Prochlorococcus marinus subsp. marinus str. CCMP1375: one gene and its partner. The main gene of each other region encodes a partner of the protein of the gene in region 2 in a complex. Links are inferred from orthologs where the notes say so. Each region holds a gene or a part of one and is shown on either strand. Other genes may lie near its edges. The genes, in order: pheS and pheT.

What was found.
Region 1: the proteins of pheT (region 2) and pheS are in contact, whole or in part, in a crystal structure (PDB 6P24), measured with the Escherichia coli proteins. The link is inferred for Prochlorococcus marinus subsp. marinus str. CCMP1375 from one-to-one orthologs.

What each region holds. Positions count from the first base shown.
Region 1 is NC_005042.1:1,244,073-1,253,609, forward strand. What follows is about bases 3,135-6,085. They hold pheS (phenylalanine--tRNA ligase subunit alpha), read right to left. Parts: upstream 5,139-6,085; coding sequence 4,131-5,138; downstream 3,135-4,130. Other genes in these bases: PRO_RS06605 (bifunctional cobalt-precorrin-7 (C(5))-methyltransferase/cobalt-precorrin-6B (C(15))-methyltransferase), read left to right, coding at 3,135-3,166; PRO_RS06610 (NAD(+) kinase), read right to left, coding at 3,184-4,092; surE (5'/3'-nucleotidase SurE), read left to right, coding at 5,210-5,998; PRO_RS06625 (DUF3611 family protein), read right to left, coding at 6,004-6,085. In the rest of the region: bifunctional diaminohydroxyphosphoribosylaminopyrimidine deaminase/5-amino-6-(5-phosphoribosylamino)uracil reductase RibD, read right to left, coding at 1-1,022; PRO_RS06595 (DUF3122 domain-containing protein), read right to left, coding at 1,012-1,542; PRO_RS06600 (hypothetical protein), read right to left, coding at 1,535-1,801; more of PRO_RS06605, read left to right, coding at 1,862-3,134; more of PRO_RS06625, read right to left, coding at 6,086-6,567; PRO_RS06630 (bifunctional riboflavin kinase/FAD synthetase), read left to right, coding at 6,595-7,545; PRO_RS06635 (thiamine phosphate synthase), read left to right, coding at 7,708-8,748; sulfur carrier protein ThiS, read left to right, coding at 8,745-8,957; PRO_RS09610 (hypothetical protein), read left to right, coding at 9,240-9,374; PRO_RS09615 (hypothetical protein), read left to right, coding at 9,443-9,537.
Region 2 is NC_005042.1:880,117-889,830, reverse strand. What follows is about bases 1-3,128. They hold pheT (phenylalanine--tRNA ligase subunit beta), read left to right. Parts: upstream 1-371; coding sequence 372-2,885; downstream 2,886-3,128. Other genes in these bases: rlmD (23S rRNA (uracil(1939)-C(5))-methyltransferase RlmD), read right to left, coding at 2,874-3,128; rpmG (50S ribosomal protein L33), read right to left, coding at 59-256; rpsR (30S ribosomal protein S18), read right to left, coding at 1-24. Outside these bases: more of rlmD, read right to left, coding at 3,129-4,193; PRO_RS04745 (hypothetical protein), read right to left, coding at 4,304-4,540; PRO_RS04740 (DnaJ domain-containing protein), read right to left, coding at 4,817-5,881; PRO_RS04735 (hypothetical protein), read left to right, coding at 6,081-6,278; PRO_RS04730 (ATP adenylyltransferase family protein), read right to left, coding at 6,275-7,117; PRO_RS04725 (hypothetical protein), read left to right, coding at 7,653-7,883; metH (methionine synthase), read right to left, coding at 7,895-9,714.

The DNA of each region.
Region 1 (9,537 bases), 360 kb from region 2 along the record:
TGTTCCATTGAACTAAACCCAAAATCGGCCAATGGTGTCATTGCAGAAACTCCTCCTAACAATTTTGGTGATAAAAATAAGCTCAACTCTTGAACACAATTCTGCTGTATTGCTTTTGTTGCAAGTGAACTACCACATTCCCATAAGACTTGATTGCATCCTCTTTGAGCAAGAGCCTCCATAACCTTTATAGGGGTGTTTTCCTCGAGACAAAGTCTCTCTGGTCCCGATGGCAAGTTTTCTAAACACCTGGCATCACTTTCAGGCCCATAAAAAATCAAGGTTTTTGCAAGCTCGGTATTCCACAATTGAGCTTCTTTTGGAAGATCAAGGGTTGAGCTGCAGACAACTCTTAAAGGTTCTATATCAGCAATCCCTCGAGTAGTTAAAAGTGGATTATCAGATCGGACTGTTCCACCTCCAACAATTACAGCATCATTCTTGGCACGAAGAGAATGAACCCTTTTCCTGGATTTTTCTCCACTTATCCATTTACTTTTTCCATTTGACAGACCAATTCTCCCATCAAAGCTCATTGCCCATTTAAGTGTTCCCCAAGGTCTTCCAGTTCGATTACGAAAAATGAACGCCCTATTCAAAAAAGCAGCTTCCTTCTCCAGTATCCCTGTAACAACTTCAATCCCAGATTCCTTTAAAAAGGCTATTCCTTTGCCGGAGACCCTTTGATCAGGATCTTGGATTGCAACAACAACTCTTTTGATACCGGATCGAAGTATTGCATCAGTGCAAGGAGGCGTTTTACCCCTATGGCAGCATGGCTCAAGATTAACCAAAAGTGTCCCGCCTTTTGCTAATGATCCAGCTTGTTCTATAGCGCCAATTTCAGCATGAGGCTCTCCAGAGCGTAAATGAAACCCTTCACCTACAAGTCTATTCTTTTCATCTAATATCACAGCACCAACTAAAGGATTAGGACTAGTTTGACCTTCAGCCAAAGAAGCTAAATTTATTGCACGGAACATCCATGGTTCCCATATATGCGAATTTAAATTAGTTGCCATTTTCTAAATGAATTTTCTTCATTGATCGCCACTCATTAACAAGATAAGGAGGTACAGGCAATTCATTAAAACCGTCTCTCAAGGACAACCTTAATGGACGATCATTTTTGAGATCCATTAGTAAAGGTCCAAGTTCAAATTCAGCCGCAGCATCGCGATTATCTTCAAACAATTGAGGGTTCTCTAAAGTTATATCTGAAAGGTTCCAAGACTTAATACCAGATTTTACCTGTAATTTTTCGGGATGATCTAACCTTAGACTTCCTGTAAATCCTATAATCCTAAGAACCAATTCATCTTGATTTTCTGCTTTAGGATAAACAACTAATTGCCAAGTTTGATAGTCAAGATCTCTTAAACTTTCCAAGCTTCTTTGCATTTCATAATCATTTTCATTTTGAAAAAATTCTAACTTTGCTTCCGAGGGGGAAGCTACTAGTAAGAGTAATGCACAAGAAATTAATACGAGTCCAAAGTCAATAATTGACTTAATATGCTTTTGATTGGAAAGATTAATCACATTGAATACCCTCCGAATCAAGCAAGGCATCCAAAGTTATAGAAGAATTAACCAATGATTGGTATTTGGCCAAAACTCGTCGATTACGGTCTAACCATTTGGCAGGGTCAGCTGCATTGCCACCTTTAGCATCAAACCTTGGTCCTTCTGCATCCATTAATTCCAAATCATCTTGTTGTTGAATAAGCGCTATCAAAAGCTCATGTTGACGCTGCCGCCTAATAAGATCTTTATTTGTCGAATGGTTTGACTTTTCCAATGAGCCTTAAAAGAAGCAAAAAGAATCTAATCAATTAATCTATTAAAAGAGCTTTTTCATATGCTAAGAAACAATATAAATTCTGACAAAGCTTTTCTTCCAATAAATGTTGTTGGGGTTACAGCCTCAGGAGTTTTCGGTCTTCCATTGGAACTCCAACAATTAATCCTCTCAGCAAAAAATATTTCTGCTCCTAAAAGAATATTAAATAATTTCGTTGAATGGTGGGAGCATCAAGCTGCAAATGCCCCCTCTCCAGAGCTTTTCCCAAGCGATAAACCCAATGAATTAATCGAATGGTTGAAGCAACGAAATCAAAAGACAGTTTTGCTAGCAAGTGGAGACCCTCTTTGGTTTGGAATAGGAAGAGTCCTACTTAATCATTTTCCATCAGAGCAACTAATCTTCCATCCTTCACCTACTTCATTGCAACTAGCTTTTGCGCAATTAAAGAGGCCTTGGCAAGATACAAGCTGGATAAGTTTGCATGGTAGAGATGCCAGCCCTCTCTTTAATCTTTTACAACAAAGGCCTAACGCGATTGGAATACTAATAGATCCAAATAAAGGAGGTGCAAACGAAGTTCGAGAGATACTTCATTCCTCTGAACTTGAAGACCAGTATGCTTTTTGGATATTTGAAAAGTTAGGACACAAAGAAGAACGTATTTTCAGAATATTTTCCAATGAAAAGCTATCAAAGTTAGATCCATTGCATCTAGTAGTTCTTATAAAAGAAAAAAAAATTATCAAGACCAAAAAAGAGCTCCCATTATTTGGAATAGAAGATGGTTTCTATCTGCAACATGCTGATCGACCTGGACTTATGACAAAGCGAGAAGTTCGTACTCAAGTATTAGCAGATCTTGAGCTTCCAGAAACTGGTGTTATTTGGGACATAGGTGCAGGAGTAGGAACTATTGGATTGGAAGCTTTAAGGTTAAGGCCAAACTTAAAATTATTGATGATTGAAAAGCGTATTGGGGGTAAAGAGTTAATCAATGAAAATGCTAAGCGCTTATCTGTTAAGCCAGAAATAGTAATTGAAGGAGAAGCTCTTAATTTTCTAGAAAAAGAATCAATTCCTATTCATATTTCAAAACCAAATAGAGTGATTTTAGGAGGAGGGAATAGTCGTAAAGATACTCTTCTAAAAATAATTCTTAGCTTCATTCAACCTCTAGGGATAATAGTTATCCCTTTAGCAACATTGGAGCATCTTGAAAAAACAATTCTAGTTTTAAAAGAAGCTGGCTGTGATGTGAAAATCAGTCAACATCAAAACTTTAGAGGTGTTCCCTTAATGCAAGGGACTCGTCTTCTTCCAATGAATCCAGTGTTTATTATTAAAGGAAAATTAAAATAAGAATATGATTTTTTAGTTCAATATTTTTCAGGTTTTGCAACATGAGGCAATCCCCATCCCAACTTTTTGCGAAGCACTTGGAAAAACTCATGATCAGTCAAGCGAATAAATCTTACTGGATGATTACTCTTTCGAATTAGAACCCTGTCTTCTGGCCAGACATAACAACCTGCTGTGCCATCCACTACCATCATCAATCTTTCAGGTGTCGCAGGGAAAACCGTAACGGGTTCTAAATCACTAAAGACAAGTGCTCTAGAGGCCAAAGAATGAGGAGCAATAGGAGTCAGCTGCAGCACTGGGCAATCAGGTGTAATAACAGGGCCACCTGCGCTAAGAGAATAAGCAGTGGAACCTGTAGGGGTTGAAAGGATGACTCCATCAGCTGAAATGTCAACAGGAGCATGTCTACCTATAGATATTTCAAAATGGCACATACTCGTCAAAGGTTCTCTATGCAATGCCATTTCATTAAGACAAAGAGCTTCCCATCGCCTTTGTTCTCCTCTCATTACACTAACAACAAGGCTAGTTCTCTCTTCAATTTCCCATTGACTTGCAAGTACTTGTTCTAAAGCTTTATCTATATCAGGGAGATATGCCTCGGAAAGGAACCCTAAATGGCCAGTATTAATTGTAAGTATTGGCACTCCAACTGGCGCTGTCTGTCGAGCTGCAGACAATACGGTGCCATCACCTCCCAAAACAATTGCTAATTTCATTGAAGGATCAAAACCTTCGGGGACACAAGCGTTGTAACCAAGGGTTCTCATATGTTGATCTGGATTGGCAAACCCAACCATCCCTCCAGAACTGCTTACTCGTACTACTTCATATCCAGATTTCTCCAGCTTAGACTCAATGCTGAGAGCAGCCTTTAAAGCGAGCTCCTTACCATCATTCAAAATCAGTCCTAGCCTAGGCACTGACAAAAACAAGCAAATAACTTATTCACTCTAACTAATTAAAACTGTTCTAAGAATCTCAGATCACTTGTATAAAGCCTTCTAATATCATCAATACCATGTCGAACCATACAAAAACGTTCAACTCCAAGTCCTGCCGCAAATCCAGACCACCTCTCAGGATCAATTCCTAACCCCTCTAAAACAGAAGGATCAACCATCCCACACCCCATAACCTCAAGCCATTTACCTCTCCATTGAACATCAACCTCTGCTGAAGGTTCAGTAAAAGGAAAATAACTTGCTCTAAACCGCACAGGCAAATCCCCAAAGAAAGCTTTTAGAAAAGCCATAACAGTTCCGCGAAGATGGCTAAAATCCAAACCCTCATCAATTGCTAAAACTTCTACTTGATGAAAAACAGGGGAATGAGTTGCATCTACAGCATCTCGTCTATAAACCCTTCCAGGGGCAACAATCCTAACTGGAGGGGCACTATTCTCTAAACATCTAATCTGGACAGGTGATGTATGAGTTCTTAAAAGTAAGTTATTACTCAAGTAAAAAGTATCTTGCATATCTCTAGCAGGATGATCTTCTGGAATGTTTAAGGCAGCAAAATTGTAAAAATCATTCTCTATTTCAGGACCCTCATGAACTTCATAACCAAGACCACAAAAGAGATCTACGATATGTTCTGTTGTTGTCAGCAAAGGGTGTCTGTGGCCGAAAGGGGTCCCAATTGGAGGAGCAGTTACATCAATCCTTTCACTTGCGATTAATTCATCTAGTTCCTTTTTCTTTAAAGTATTTAATCTATCTGTAATAAGTAGTTGAAGTTGATTTTTCAATAAATTTGCCCTTTGTCCTATTAATGGTCTTTCCGATCCTTTTAAAGTTGCCATAGAGCCAAGAATTTTTGATAAACGCCCTTTTTTCCCAAGCAACTGAATACGCAAATTTTCTAGAGATTCCTTATCGTTTGAAAGAGTAATATCATTTGCAGCCTCCTTCTCTAACCCTTCTAGGGAATCAGTTAGTTGTTTAAGAGATTCGTTTTGACTCACAAGAAAAAGGAATTGAATACAAACTTTAGACAGACATGGGGCCTAATTTTCCTAAAGAGCACACTTCATCCATGAAACCTTTGAAAATTTTAATTAGTAATGATGATGGTGTGTTTGCGGAAGGAATAAGAACTCTGGCAATTGCAGCTGCAAGTCGAGGGCATGAAGTAACTGTGGTATGCCCTGATCAAGAGCGCTCTGCAACAGGGCATGGGCTCACATTACAAGCTCCTATTAGAGCAGAAAGAGCAGATGAGCTTTTTAATGAAGGAATTCAGGCATGGGGATGTAGCGGAACACCTGCGGACTGCGTAAAACTTGCATTGAATGAACTTCTTAAAGAAAAGCCAGATCTTATTTTATCAGGAATCAATCATGGTCCAAATTTGGGCACAGATATTTTCTGTTCTGGAACTGTCGCAGCTGCTCTTGAAGGAACTCTTGAAGGTATTCCATCTCTAGCTGTAAGCATAGCCAGTTTTCAATGGCGCAAATTCAAACTAGCTGGAGAATTAGCATTAAATATTGCTGAAAATGCAATAAACCAGAAATGGCCTAAAAAACTACTTCTCAATTTAAATATTCCTCCTTGCGATTCAGAGCAAATGGGTAAACCAGGATGGACTAGGTTATCTATTCGCCAATATCAAGAGCAATTTAGCAAACGTAAAGATCCTAGGGGCAATGCTTATTATTGGCTGGCGGGAGAAGCTGTCAAAGACCTTGAATCTGCTGGAGATGGTCCTAAAGAATGGCCTAGTGACGTATCCCAAATAGAAACGAACTCACCTTCTCTTACTCCTATACAACCAGATTTATTTTGGCGAGGTAATGTTAATGATTTACCTAAATTAAATTAATAAGATCATTTCACACGATAGATCCGCTGAAGCAGCCAAAGAGAAAAGATCAACCCAATCAAGTGTGCAAAGAGTACTTGAGTATTGCTTAGTACCGAAAGCATTTCCAAAGAAGTAATTGGATAATTCTCCATTGATCTAACCCCAGCTCCGATAGAAATACCAGGAGCCTGCATAGAGGCTTGAACAAAAAGCGCTCCTGCTAAAGATTGATATCCAACAGAGGAAAAAACCAATCCCAACAGATCAACAATTAAACCCCTTTTTAACAATCTGCTTGTCTCAGCTCTGCTAGGTCTGGCTGGGGTATTAATTGATCTACCAGCAAGTACTATCAACCAACCCTGCCAAAGGCTGTATAACAATAAGAAGAAAGCCAAAGTGGTAAGGGATAATCCTGGCCCAAGGCCCAATGCTCTCTCTGAATTTCTTGCCAAGCTGCTTCCTATATTGTTAAAAAGCAACACACCAATCACAACAACTCCAAGCACTGTTTGGAACCAAAAGCGTATCCATCCAATACGACGCATGCCTAATGCAAGCAAAGGAAAATCGGGCTGCTCAGCCATCAAAATCAATACGGCATTAAGTCAAACTTGCCACCAAAACGAGAAAATTGCACGCTCATCTTGATATCACTCTGTTCTCCACTTCAAGCTCGTCTCCCTACGGCATTAGCTCTTGGGAGCTTTGATGGCCTTCATGCTGGCCATAGAAGCGTTATAAAAACAATCACTAGCAATACAACTGCTGTTCCTACAGTTGTAAGCTTTTGGCCCCATCCACGAGAAGTCCTTTATGGAGAATCAAAGCTTCGACTTTATCTTCCCTCAGAAAAGGCTTTGTTACTTGAACACTTAGGAGTAAAGCAATTAGTTCTGGTTCCATTTGACCTTTCTTTAGCATCCTTAAGTGCAGATGAATTCTTTCATGAAATCCTCATCAAAAACCTTCAAGCAAAACAAATTTCAGTAGGAGCTAATTTCAGGTTTGGAAAAAACAGAGAAGGTGATTCTGACAAATTGATAGAACTTGGGGAAAAAGCAAATATCAAAGTCAGAGTTCTAGAGATAATTGAAGATAACCAAGGCCGTATGAGTAGCAGCAGAATTAGAGAAGCCTTAAAAGATGGTGATATAAAATTAACAAATTCTCTTTTAGGAAGAGCTTATAGCTTTGGTGGGAAAGTTGTGCCAGGGAAAGGTATCGGAAGAAAATTAGGATGGCCTACAGCAAACCTAGAGATTGATGGAAGCAAGCTGCTTCCAGGTCAGGGAGTCTATGCAGTTATGACGAGAGCATCTGATGAAAAATCTTTTAGCCCTGCAATTATGAATTTGGGACCGCAACCAACCATCAATCCTCATGCTCCATCAGCAACAGAAGTTCATGTTTTAAATAAGCAAGTAAACCTAAAAGGGAAAGATTTAATTGTTGAACCTGTAGAAAGAATAAGAACTCAAAAGAAATTCACAACTCTAAAAGATCTAAGCAATCAAATTGAATTAGACGCGAGAAAAGCTATTTCAATACTTACTCAAAGGTAGAATTAAGATGGGGAGGGATAAGCATTAGCAAGTCCCCAAACCACAAAAAAGCCTATTCCACCCAGCAAGACAACTCCCCAAATCAGCACATTGGTGCTATCAAAATCTGCCTTTTCCATAACCTAAGGAATATGCAACCATTTAAAGGTTGGCACGAAATAGATGTCTGTCACCCCTAATCCAGATCAACATGTGGCTCAGCTCATAGATGCCAACTTAGATAGAGCAAGGGAAGGGCTACGTGTAATTGAAGACTGGTGCAGATTTAGCTTAAAAAATAAAGATATGGTTATAACTTTAAAAAACTGGAGGCAACAACTAGGGAAAGAGCATTACGAAATATACAAAAACGCGAGGTCCTCAAGCTCTGATCAAAGTGCAGGGTTGAGTCATCCAGCTCAAAAGGAAAGAATTCTTCCTCAACAAATACTTTCAGCTAACTTTGCGAGAATTCAAGAAGCTTTAAGAGTCATAGAAGAATTCTCTCGCATTTCTCACCCGAAACTGTCAAAAATTTCTGCACAGATTCGTTATGAGATCTATGACTTAGAAGTAATCATATTAAAAATTTCCAACCTCAATATGCTTGATGAAAAACTTAAATCTTGCAAACTTTGCCTTATTACAAGAACTCATCCAGAACTAATTAAGACTGTTTTGTTAGCACTAAAAGCAGGCGTAACTATGATTCAATATCGATGCAAAGAAACTCCTGATAATCAAATGATTGCAGAAGCAAAAGAATTAGCTTCTATTTGCAAAAGTTACAATTCTCTTTTCTTAATAAATGATAGAGCTGACATAGCATTAGCAGTAGACGCTGATGGAGTTCATCTAGGGCAAAAAGATATGCCAATACAAACAGCAAGAAAAATAATAGGGCATCAAAAGATTATCGGATTAAGTACACATTCATTAGAAGAAATTCAAAATGCCACATCTCAAGGCTGCAACTATATCGGTATAGGCCCTATCTTTAAAACCAAGTCCAAGCAAAATGATTTATCATTAGGTATTGATTTCTTCAGCAAAATCAATCTAAAAACTAATCTCCCATGGTTTGCAATTGGTGGAATTAATAAAGATAATATTGATAAAATAAAAGAAGTTGGGATAAAACGGGTCGCCGTAATAAATGCAATTATGGGAGCAGAGGATCCTTACCTAGCTAGTAAAGAACTTTTGGGGAAGCTGAAAAAATGAACCTAATAATAAATGGAGAGCAAAAAATCATTAACGCAAATTCTCAAGTTGCGAATTTAGCAATAGTTATTAAGGAGCTAGGATTTAATCCAAAATTAATAGTAGTCGAATTCAATGGTTTAATACTAAGTCCTCAAGTTTGGGAAACCCAGGAAGTAAGAGACGGGGATATTCTTGAGATAGTTACAATTGTTGGAGGTGGGTGCTAGCTCGGTCAATCAAATCCTAAAACCAATGACTTTATTTCTTTGAATATTAAAGTTAATCACAGCAACTAGAAAACATAGAAACTTCTAAGAAAAGCGAAAACCAACTCAAATCTTAAGCATTTATAAAAAACAAGGCAAAAAAAGGCTCTTTTTTGAAATCTTTATATTTTCTTTCGCTAAAAACTCGCAATATGTCTCGTGTCAGCGGTTTCACACAGTTAAGTTACCCATACGTTTTTTATTAATTAGGTGTCTGCTTCATCTCAGCCTGAGCCTCGGTCAATGAAGTGGGAGCTCAATGGCGAATTAGCTCAAAGAGATTTATCTGAGCTTGTCAATCGATTGCTTGATGTTGAATCAAAAAGCAACAGCAATGAGCTTTCACGATTGGGAACAAAATATGACAAAGAAGATTGATCTTCCTGAATACCTCTTGCGAATTTATAATTCATAGATCAACTTTTATTTAATAAGAAAATAATTTTTTGGAACCATCAAGATCACTGTTATGGGTCAATACACCTGTGCTACTTGAAGCTCTAGAAAGGTACCAAGAAGATCGACTTGCTCATCCAATGAA
Region 2 (9,714 bases):
TTTTTTAAAAAGTGAATTTGGCATTTCTAATTTAGATGAATTGTTTAATGATAATGACCTATTTGATCTCTTTATGGATTGTCATTTTGTTTAGCTGTGGACAGAACTTTTTAAGTTCTAGCCTATCTGAGGTATTCCTTCGGTTTTTTTCGGTAGTGTATCTAGAGACACCAGGAGAGCGTTTCTCAGACGCTGGTGCGGAACGACACTCCGTACATTCCAAGGTTACAACTATCCTGGTCCCTTTTTTAGCCATAAGAACGTAGTATCGTTTTTACGATACTTTGTAGAACCTATATCCTACAAGCTGAAGTGTATTTTTAAAACCAATACTTTTAAACCGTAGGATCAATGAATAACAGAAAATCAAAATGAAGGTTTCGCTATCTTGGTTGAACGAACTTGTAGATATCCATTGTGATGTCGAGGAACTTGCTGATTCTCTTTCTATGGCTGGCTTTGAGGTGGAAGAGCTAATTGACTTGTCAGCTTCTCTTGAAGGTATTGTTACTGGTTACGTTATCGATATATCTCCGCATCCAAATGCTGACAAATTAAGCGTTTGCAAGGTTGATATTGGAAAATCCGAAGCTATACAGATTGTCTGTGGAGCAAAAAACATTCGATCAGGTATACATGTTCTAGTTGCTACTGAAGGGACTTACCTTAAAGATATTGATTTAACTATAAAGACTAGTCATTTAAGAGGTCAAATTAGTCAAGGTATGATCTGTTCCTTATCAGAATTGGGCTTGCCTCCTAATAACGATGGAATAGCAATACTTGAGGAAATGAATATTGCAATACCAAAGATTGGAGTATGCCCTAAAAAACAATTGGGATTAGACGAAATAATATTTGATTTAGCTATTACCGCTAATAGACCTGATGGGTTATCTATGGTCGGCATTGCTAGAGAGGTATCAGCTATAAATAACACAAAACTTAAATTACCTGCGATTGATTTATTACATAAAGATTACAAGGAATTTGACCATAATGTTGAATCAAAGAAATTTGCCTCTCGCAATGAAGTATACTCGTTAAATCTTATTGATAATCTTAATGGAAATAACGATTCGTCAGAAGAAGTAAAATCTAGATTAAGGAATGCTGGTATTAATTCTATAAATGCAATTGTAGATTTAACTAATTATACAATGCTAGAACAAGGTCAACCCCTTCATGCATTTGACGCTGATCTGCTTTGTGAGTTAACTGGAAAAGAGGTTACAATAAATGATTTTGGTATTAGAAAAGCAAAGACAGGTGAAAATTTAATAGGAATAGATGGGATTGATTATTCACTTTCTTCTAAAGTAGATGTTATAACTTGCTCCAATATCATTATCGCTATAGCCGGAATAATAGGAGGTAAGAATTCTTGTGTGAATAAGGAAACTAGAAAGATATGGTTAGAAGCTGCACTTTTCTCTCCTAGCTCTGTAAGAATTTCTTCTAGGGAGATAGGTAAACGTACTGAATCTAGTACTAGGTTTGAAAAGGGGATCTCACCCGAAATAACAATAAGCTCAGTTGAACGATGCCTCAATCTTCTTACTAAAACATTTGATTGTCAGATTCTAGAAAAATGGATAAACAGAGAATTAGTAATAGAAGAACAACTATTATTACTTAGAAGAGAAAAAATAAACAAAACCTTAGGGAAAGTAGTAGAACATAAAACAAATATTAACGCAGGTGACAATTCAAACAATATTGATAAATCAGGTGAATCACAAATAAATACACTAAGAAATATTGATGATCATGAGATAGAGCAATCTCTCATATCTTTAGGTTGTAAGTTACAAAAAGATGTTAAGGGTTGGCTTGTAGAGGTACCTGCTAATCGAAAATTAGATTTGAAGAGAGAGATTGATTTAATTGAAGAGATTTCTCGTTTAATTGGTTATGACAGATTTGACTCTAATTTACCAAATCCATTAAGACCAGGAGGTTTGACACCTAAACAGAAAATTGAGAGAAAGGTTAGAGAATCATTAACTTCTGTTGGTTTTCAAGAAGTAGTTACTTTGTCGCTTGTAGCAAAAGACCAATATAGTAAAAATCAAGTAGCAATATCTAATCCTCTGTTAAGTGAAACTAGCCATTTACGAACAAACCTATGGCAAGAACATTTGAATATCTGTCAGAGAAATATGGCTTATGAGCAAAAAGGATGTTGGATTTATGAAATAGGAAAGATTTATAATATTGATTCAGGAAGAATCAATGAAACAAGCTTATTATGTGGAGCTTTAGTTGGTAATAAATCAATTGGTCAATGGCAAACTGAGACTAAGAATTCATCGTTAGACTATTTTCAAAGTAGAGGTATTTTACACTCAGCACTAAATAGTTTAAATATAAATATCACAGATGAAAAGTTAGATGAAAACCAATTATTGCATCCTGGTAAGTCCTCCATGTTAAAACTTGAAGGTAAAGAATTAGGTTTTTTTGGAGAATTACACCCTTCTAAATTATCTGATTTAAATATTGATTACCCTATTTATATTTTTGAGTTAAATTTCAATTTAATTCTACAGTCTTCTACCCGTAAAAATAAGTTAAATATAAGTTTTAAACAATTCCCAACTGTACCTTCAATGGAAAGAGATATAGCACTATTAGTAGATAATAATATACAATCATTAGATATTTCTAACTTAATAATAAAAACGGGCCGTCCTCTCGTCGAAGATGCTTATTTGATCGATCGTTATGAAGGAGATAACATTCCAAAGGGTAAAGTAAGTCAGGCTTTTAGAATAAGATATAGAAAGAACAAAGATACCCTAAAGGAAGAGGAAGTTTCCCCTATTCATGATAAAATTAGAGAAAAGTTAAAGGTAGAATTTTCAGCTGAATTAAGAAGTTAATCTTTTTAAATATACTAATGTTTCTAAATGTGTTGTTTGAGGGAAAAAATCAAATGCAGTTATTGATATAATAGAATATTTATGTTCACGCAATATAAGTGATAAGTCTCTTGCTAACGTAGCTGGATTACAGCTTAAATAACATATATGAATAGGCATCAGTTTTGTAATAACATCTATAAGAGAAGGATCAAGCCCTTTTCTGGGAGGATCAAGAATCAAGAAGTCATTAGGTAAAAGGATTTTAGGCAAATATTTAGTTACATCTTGGTTTTCAAAAGTTATGGTTTTTATATTATTAATTTCAGCATTTCTTATAGCTATTTCATGTGCCTCATTATTAATTTCAATCCCGATTACCCTGTAGCCATCACTAGCTAATGGAATTGACATAGTTCCTATACCTGAATAAGCATCTATAATACGAACTATTTTATTAGTATTAGAAATTATATTACGAATACAATTAATAGCCTTTTCAGCTTCTACTAAATTTACCTGGAAGAATGATGTGCTTCCTATTAGAATATCCATATGACAAAATTTATCGTAAATATAATCTCTTCCAGTTAAGATTTCTGTAGTTGCTCCAAATATTTTGTTATTAGGTTTTGGTTGAATATTATTTAAAATCCCTACTACATTTGATTCACTTCCATTCAATTTATTTGTTATTGGAAATAGCAATTTTTTTATAGAAAAATTTGAAACAAAAGTGATTAAAACTTCATTTGTATTAATACCAGATCTAATAGAAATATGTCGTAATCCACCTTTTCGTCTGATGTCATGATCCGCATTAATGTGATTATCCTTTAGAATTAGTCTTATATCTGATAGGGCCTTATTTATTTTATGATCTAAGACAGGGCAATTATCTATATCTACAATCTTGTGACTATTTCGCTGGTAATAGCCAATGATTGTATTTCCGTAGCTTTCATTGTAGACAGGAAAGGTCGATTTATTCCTGTAGTGAAAGAATTGGCTAGGCGTAATAGAAATTGGTTCAGGAAAATCGTTTAATTTGCCAATCCTACTTAAAGCATTTATTAGCAATTTCTTTTTGATTGCAAATTGATAGTGGGGTTCTATTTCTTGCATTGAACATCCTCCACAGTCTGAATAAAAGGAACATTTAGGATTAACTCTTAATGGTGATTTCTTTATAATCTTGATAAGAGAGGCTAAGCAAAAGTTTTTCTTCATGTATTCACATTTAACTAGAGCTTCCTCTCCTGGTAACAAACCAGCAACTACAAGAACAAAATTGTTGTGACGACAAATTCCTCTCCCTGAAGTATCAATATCAGCACAGGTTACATGGCAGGTTTCGCCAGGCTGTATAACATTTGACGGATCAGTAGGCAGGGCTCATAACTAAAGGATTGTGAAAGTACCAGTTGTCTTAGCTGAGTCTATTTATGAGTCTTCCTATGAGTCCCATCTAATACATGTGACATAAAAAGTCGAAGACCTAATAGGTAAGTGGAGGAAGGAAAAATACAAAAGAGAACTGGTGGTGTTTGCGTAACTGCAGTAATGACAGTTACGCATATCTCTAAAGCAAGTCTATGATTGGTTTTTTCAATGCTAACATCTGTATGGACAGAGGTCGAACGCGAAATAGTTAATTTACGATTAAAACTCTCCACTTTTTAATGGCATGAGCTTCTTATAGGCAAAAACATTTAAAATTAAAGAAAAAATCTAAATTGCTTGTCTTATATTAGACTCATTGTTAGTCCTGCAATTGGACTCTAAGTAGACCAATGAGATCTGAGACTCACTTTTCAATACTTTTCTCATAAAAACCAAAATCGAGTAACCAAATTCTCGGAATAATAAATCCTATTGGAATAATGCTCATTGATCCCCTATGAGACTAATAGTAAGACTTGTAATAAGTCTCAATCTAGATTGATTAGACACTAAGTTGGTTTTTTCTTATATAAATCTTTTAATAGTTGATAAGCTTCATTGATCTTGCGCATAATTTCTGTTGAACCTCCAGAATCAGGATGATTTTGTAGTGCCTTTGTTTTATAAGCATCTCTGACTGTAGAAAGTGAAACTGATTTTCCTGCTGTTGTTGGCAAACCTAACAATTTTAGAGCCCCAGTTATAGTCATCGTTGACTCTAAAGTTTGGAAAGAGGTTACATTAGTTCTTCGCTTAAAACTATTAACAAACCGTCTAATCAGTGTTGGGATCCTATTTACTAAAGTGTGAGTAGCAAATGGATCTTCTAGTACGCCTGCCATAACAATTATTATTTCAAAAGATGGATTTTCTTTTTTCCAAAATGGGCACATTTTAGTAATCATTTCACTGGCTGCATGCCAAGTAAAAGGTAGATTCTGAGTATTATCTAAATACGGCCAGATTTCTCTGGCAAACCATATCATCGCTGCCTCAATTACCTCCTCTCTTGGTTTGTTACCATATAATGAAATCCAGTGGGAAAGAGACTCTTTAATACATAATTCGACTTCAGTTTCTTTAATTGTATGTATAATTGAATCATAATTATTATCTATGTTTTTAGACCTTCCTAGACTCTTTTTTAGTTTTTGAGCTCTGCTACTTACAAATCCAGGTAAATTGATATTTGATAATTTAGGGGATGGTTTTTCCTGCAATTTTTGTTCATCATTAGTATAATTGATACTTGGATTATTACCCAAATCTTTTTTCTCTATTATATCTGCATTAATTAAAACTATGGAATTGTCCTCTATATACTCAGTTGTTTGCTCTGCGCTATTATTAGACTCAATTAATTCCTGCTGATATACACCCTTGGTAAATAATTCATTAGTAGTGTGATTATTAATATCATCATTATCATTAAATAATGTGTCTAAAAGTCTCTCTAATACAGCTCCACGCCTTCGTAGTCCCCATTGAGTTTTTAATTCATCAAAACGTTCTATTAACTCAACTGGTAAATCAACTGATATTCGTTTTGATCCTTCTTTGTCAGATGATGGCACTGAAACGAACCGACTTATTTAAGGCTAATTCGCTAAATCCCTTTGTTCAACTCCATTATTTTCTTTTTACATATTGAAAGAGTACTAGATGGATATGTTTTATAGGTTCTTCAAAATCCCTTTGTTGTGTTTTTATGATCAATATCGTTCTCAACTCGCTTTGTTCAATAAATATCTCTATTATTAAAGAAAAATCATTATGTTTATCACTGACTTTTGCAATTCAAATGATTCATCTGCTCAAAGACGTCAGAAAATACATAAGAGAAAATTAGAACTAATGGTTTTCTACAGAGATGCTTTAGAACGTCGAATCTCAGCGTTAACAGCTTCTATTAAGACCTTAGAAGAGCAAATAAATCGAGATAATGAGTTGTCGGCTGATTCAATAAACTAATCAGCTACTACCTCTTCAAGTAATTTGATAGGACCATTCTTATTTAACCAATCATTATTAGATTTATTTGTTCCAAGAAGATATCCAGCAAATGCTAATGCATTTAGACTAAAACCATATGCATATTCCTTTGACCTACGTATTATTCCTATCCAATTGGGAGAGATTAATAAATTGTATGGGTAATTTGGTTTAGTCGAATCATCTGGAGCACCTAACCCTATCCGATCGCAAAGCCTAATATAAGTATTGTGCAAATCATAAGCAGTCTCATTCTTGATTGATCGTTTAGCAGAACATATATTTCTTCTTAGTAGACTACTTTCACATAGATTTATATTTTGATTTCCTTCATACCAACTCTCTAGTGGACATGATATATCTAATATTTTTCTCCTCAAAAGCTGTAAGTGTCTATGATTTTGACTGGCACCTGCTTTTGGACCACTATTAAAAAACCATAAGCCTGAAGTATCCTTTTCGACTGCTTTTAGAGCTTCCCAATCTGTTTGATTTAGCCAGCCATCCTGTGGATACCATTTTCTTGTTATTAATAACATATGACCTATCTGAACTGGATATTTATTTAGTATTAATATGTGATTATTTCCTATTGTATCTATTTGAAGTCGTTTATCCCATGGTCTAAATGGATTCTCCTTAGGCCCAAAGGTTGTAGAAAATTTAAAATTTATTGAACTAACTCTTCTATATTCAAATATTAAATTAGTAGCAGTTGATAAATATTCGAGATTAGTATTTATGGGTTTTAATGAAGAATTTTCTAGTGCATTCTTACTTAAGCTTAGGGACTTTATCCAGTAATTCTCTTGATTCACTTTATTATTCTGATAGTAGATTAATGTTAAAAAATTTATTTTATTTATATCATATTAACAAATTTCGTTTGATAATTATGAATATCATTTGCAATTATATATAAATCTGTGATTTGGCTTACTGGAACTTTATCTAATTTAAGGCCATACATTGCCTAAACAGCTCACTTCTATAGCCAGCCAGGAGCTGAGGTATCCCCAAAGAGCTATTCTTACAAAAAGCATTAAGCAGCCTTAGTAAGGGCCTTTAGGGGCTGAGGACGACTTCTGGAGATGTTTTAAATAATCTAATAGTTCCCACCTTTAGTTTGACTCTTACAGAGTTATAGATCCAATAGACATTATTTAACAAACAAAAAAAATTGATTTCATCTTGGGAGACCTATTCGCCCAAATCTATTCCACTGCAACACTTATCATTAAATCATACGCTTTTACTTTATGTTGAAATGCAAATTCCTGACTGATTCTTCTAAAAAAAGGTTGACGTGATAGGGGGGTGAAGGTTTAAAAATCAATCAGTAATACCTCCTCAATGGATTGGGAGTTCTCTGAAGACGCATCCTTCATCGCCTTATGCGACGCTTTCCGAGAAAGTGGCGAAAGCTCTGCAATTGAATTTCTAGCAAATGGCGAAGGTGAATTTCATTTTCATGAATTGATCCAGAATGCAGCAGGCGAAGGGATAGATCTTAGCGATGCTGAAGAAATGAGTTCCTTTCAAAATGATATTATCCAAATGCTTGAGATCCTTTGCAGCCAATAGTTTTAGCTGTGTCAGGCACTAAAATACTTTGCTTGAGAATGTAATGAAATAATAGCTGTTGTACTTTGTTCAGGAATTAGTTGATCTGACTCATCCATAGAAATTCCAATTCTACTAGCCTGCAGCCAATCTAATTGTTTCTTAGAGTCGCTTACATTTGGACATGCTGGATAACCAAATGAATACCTGCAACCTTGATATCTCTGAGCAAGAATATCTCTTATATTGTCTGGTTCATTAATAACGAATCCACATTCTTGTCTGATATTGGCATGAGAGTATTCGGCTAACGCTTCAGCCAATTGAACTGTCAATCCATGGAAATATAAATAATCTGAATACCTGTCCTCAGCAAATAATACTTGCGCGAATTCAGAGCTAACATTGCCCATAGTCACAGCTTGCATAGGTATATAATCAACTGGAGAATTCTCCTTCAAGGGGTTGTAGAAATCAGAAATGCAATACTTGTTATTTGCTTTTTGTCTGGGAAAGGTAAAACATCCTATTCTTTTCTTACCATCAAAATCAAATATCTCTAAATTATTTCCATTTGATCCACAAGGAAAGTAACCGTATACAAAAGCTGGTGAAATCAAATTATCTTCTTTTATTCTATTTATCCAATGGTTAAGAATAGAAGTAGCCTCTGTATCAATAAATTCCTGGTAGCTTTCCTTAGTTTGATCTTTAGTTTTCTTGAATTGCCATTGTCCGGCAAACAAAGCTCTTTTATCTAGGTAAAACATAAGATTATCTAAATTAATATTATCATCATGTACAATTTTAGAGCCTATAAATGGTGGTGATATAGATATTTCCTCTTTGATAACAGGCGATTTAGATGTAGATAACTTAATGGAGTTAGTTTTTGTAGGTGACGACTTTTCAGCAGCTTCTGATATTGAACAATTGGATTTTTCAAATAATTGTATTCCTGTTGGATTATGATCTAAAAAGCCCTTATAATTGTCCCATTTAGCGTTACTTTTAGCCTTCATATAAGCGTCCATAAAAGTTAAGTCTGTAAAAGCATCCTTGCCATAAATAACTTGACCTTTGTAAACATTATTGCAATCTTGATTGACAAATTTAGGTGTTAGCGCGGCTCCTCCAAGAATTACAGGTATGGATATTAAGTTGTTATTAAGCTCTTGTAAATTGTCCTTCATAAATGCTGTAGATTTGACCAGTAGCCCACTCATAGCTATGCAGTCTGCTTGGAATTTCTTTTGTGCATTTATAATTTCAGATATGTCTTGTTTGATACCTAAATTGATAACATCATAGCCATTATTAGTTAATATGATATCAACTAAGTTCTTTCCAATATCATGTACATCTCCTTTTACAGTAGCAATTATAAATTTACCCTTTGATTGAACAGACTCATTTGTCTCCATGTAAGGCTCGAGAACGGAAACAGCATATTTCATAGTTTCTGCAGATTGAAGAACAAAAGGAAGTTGCATTTTCCCTGAACCAAATAATTCTCCAACTACCTTCATGCCATCTAACAAAAAGTTATTAATTATATCCAAAGCCTTGTAATCATCAAGAGCAACTAATAAATGTTCTCTGAGGTCATTCTTTTCACCATCTATTATGTGCTTTTTAAGTCTCTCTTCTAATGGTAATGATTTAAGCTCATCAGTTCTTTGCTTTAGACTTTGAGATGTAACATCAGAAAACAAAGATGTAAGTTCTGTTAGTGGATCATAAATACATATGTCATCTTTATATAATCTCTTATCATATATCAAATCGATACATACTTTTCGATGTTCTGGTTTAATTTTTTGCGTGGGTAAAATCTTAGCTGGTGAAATAA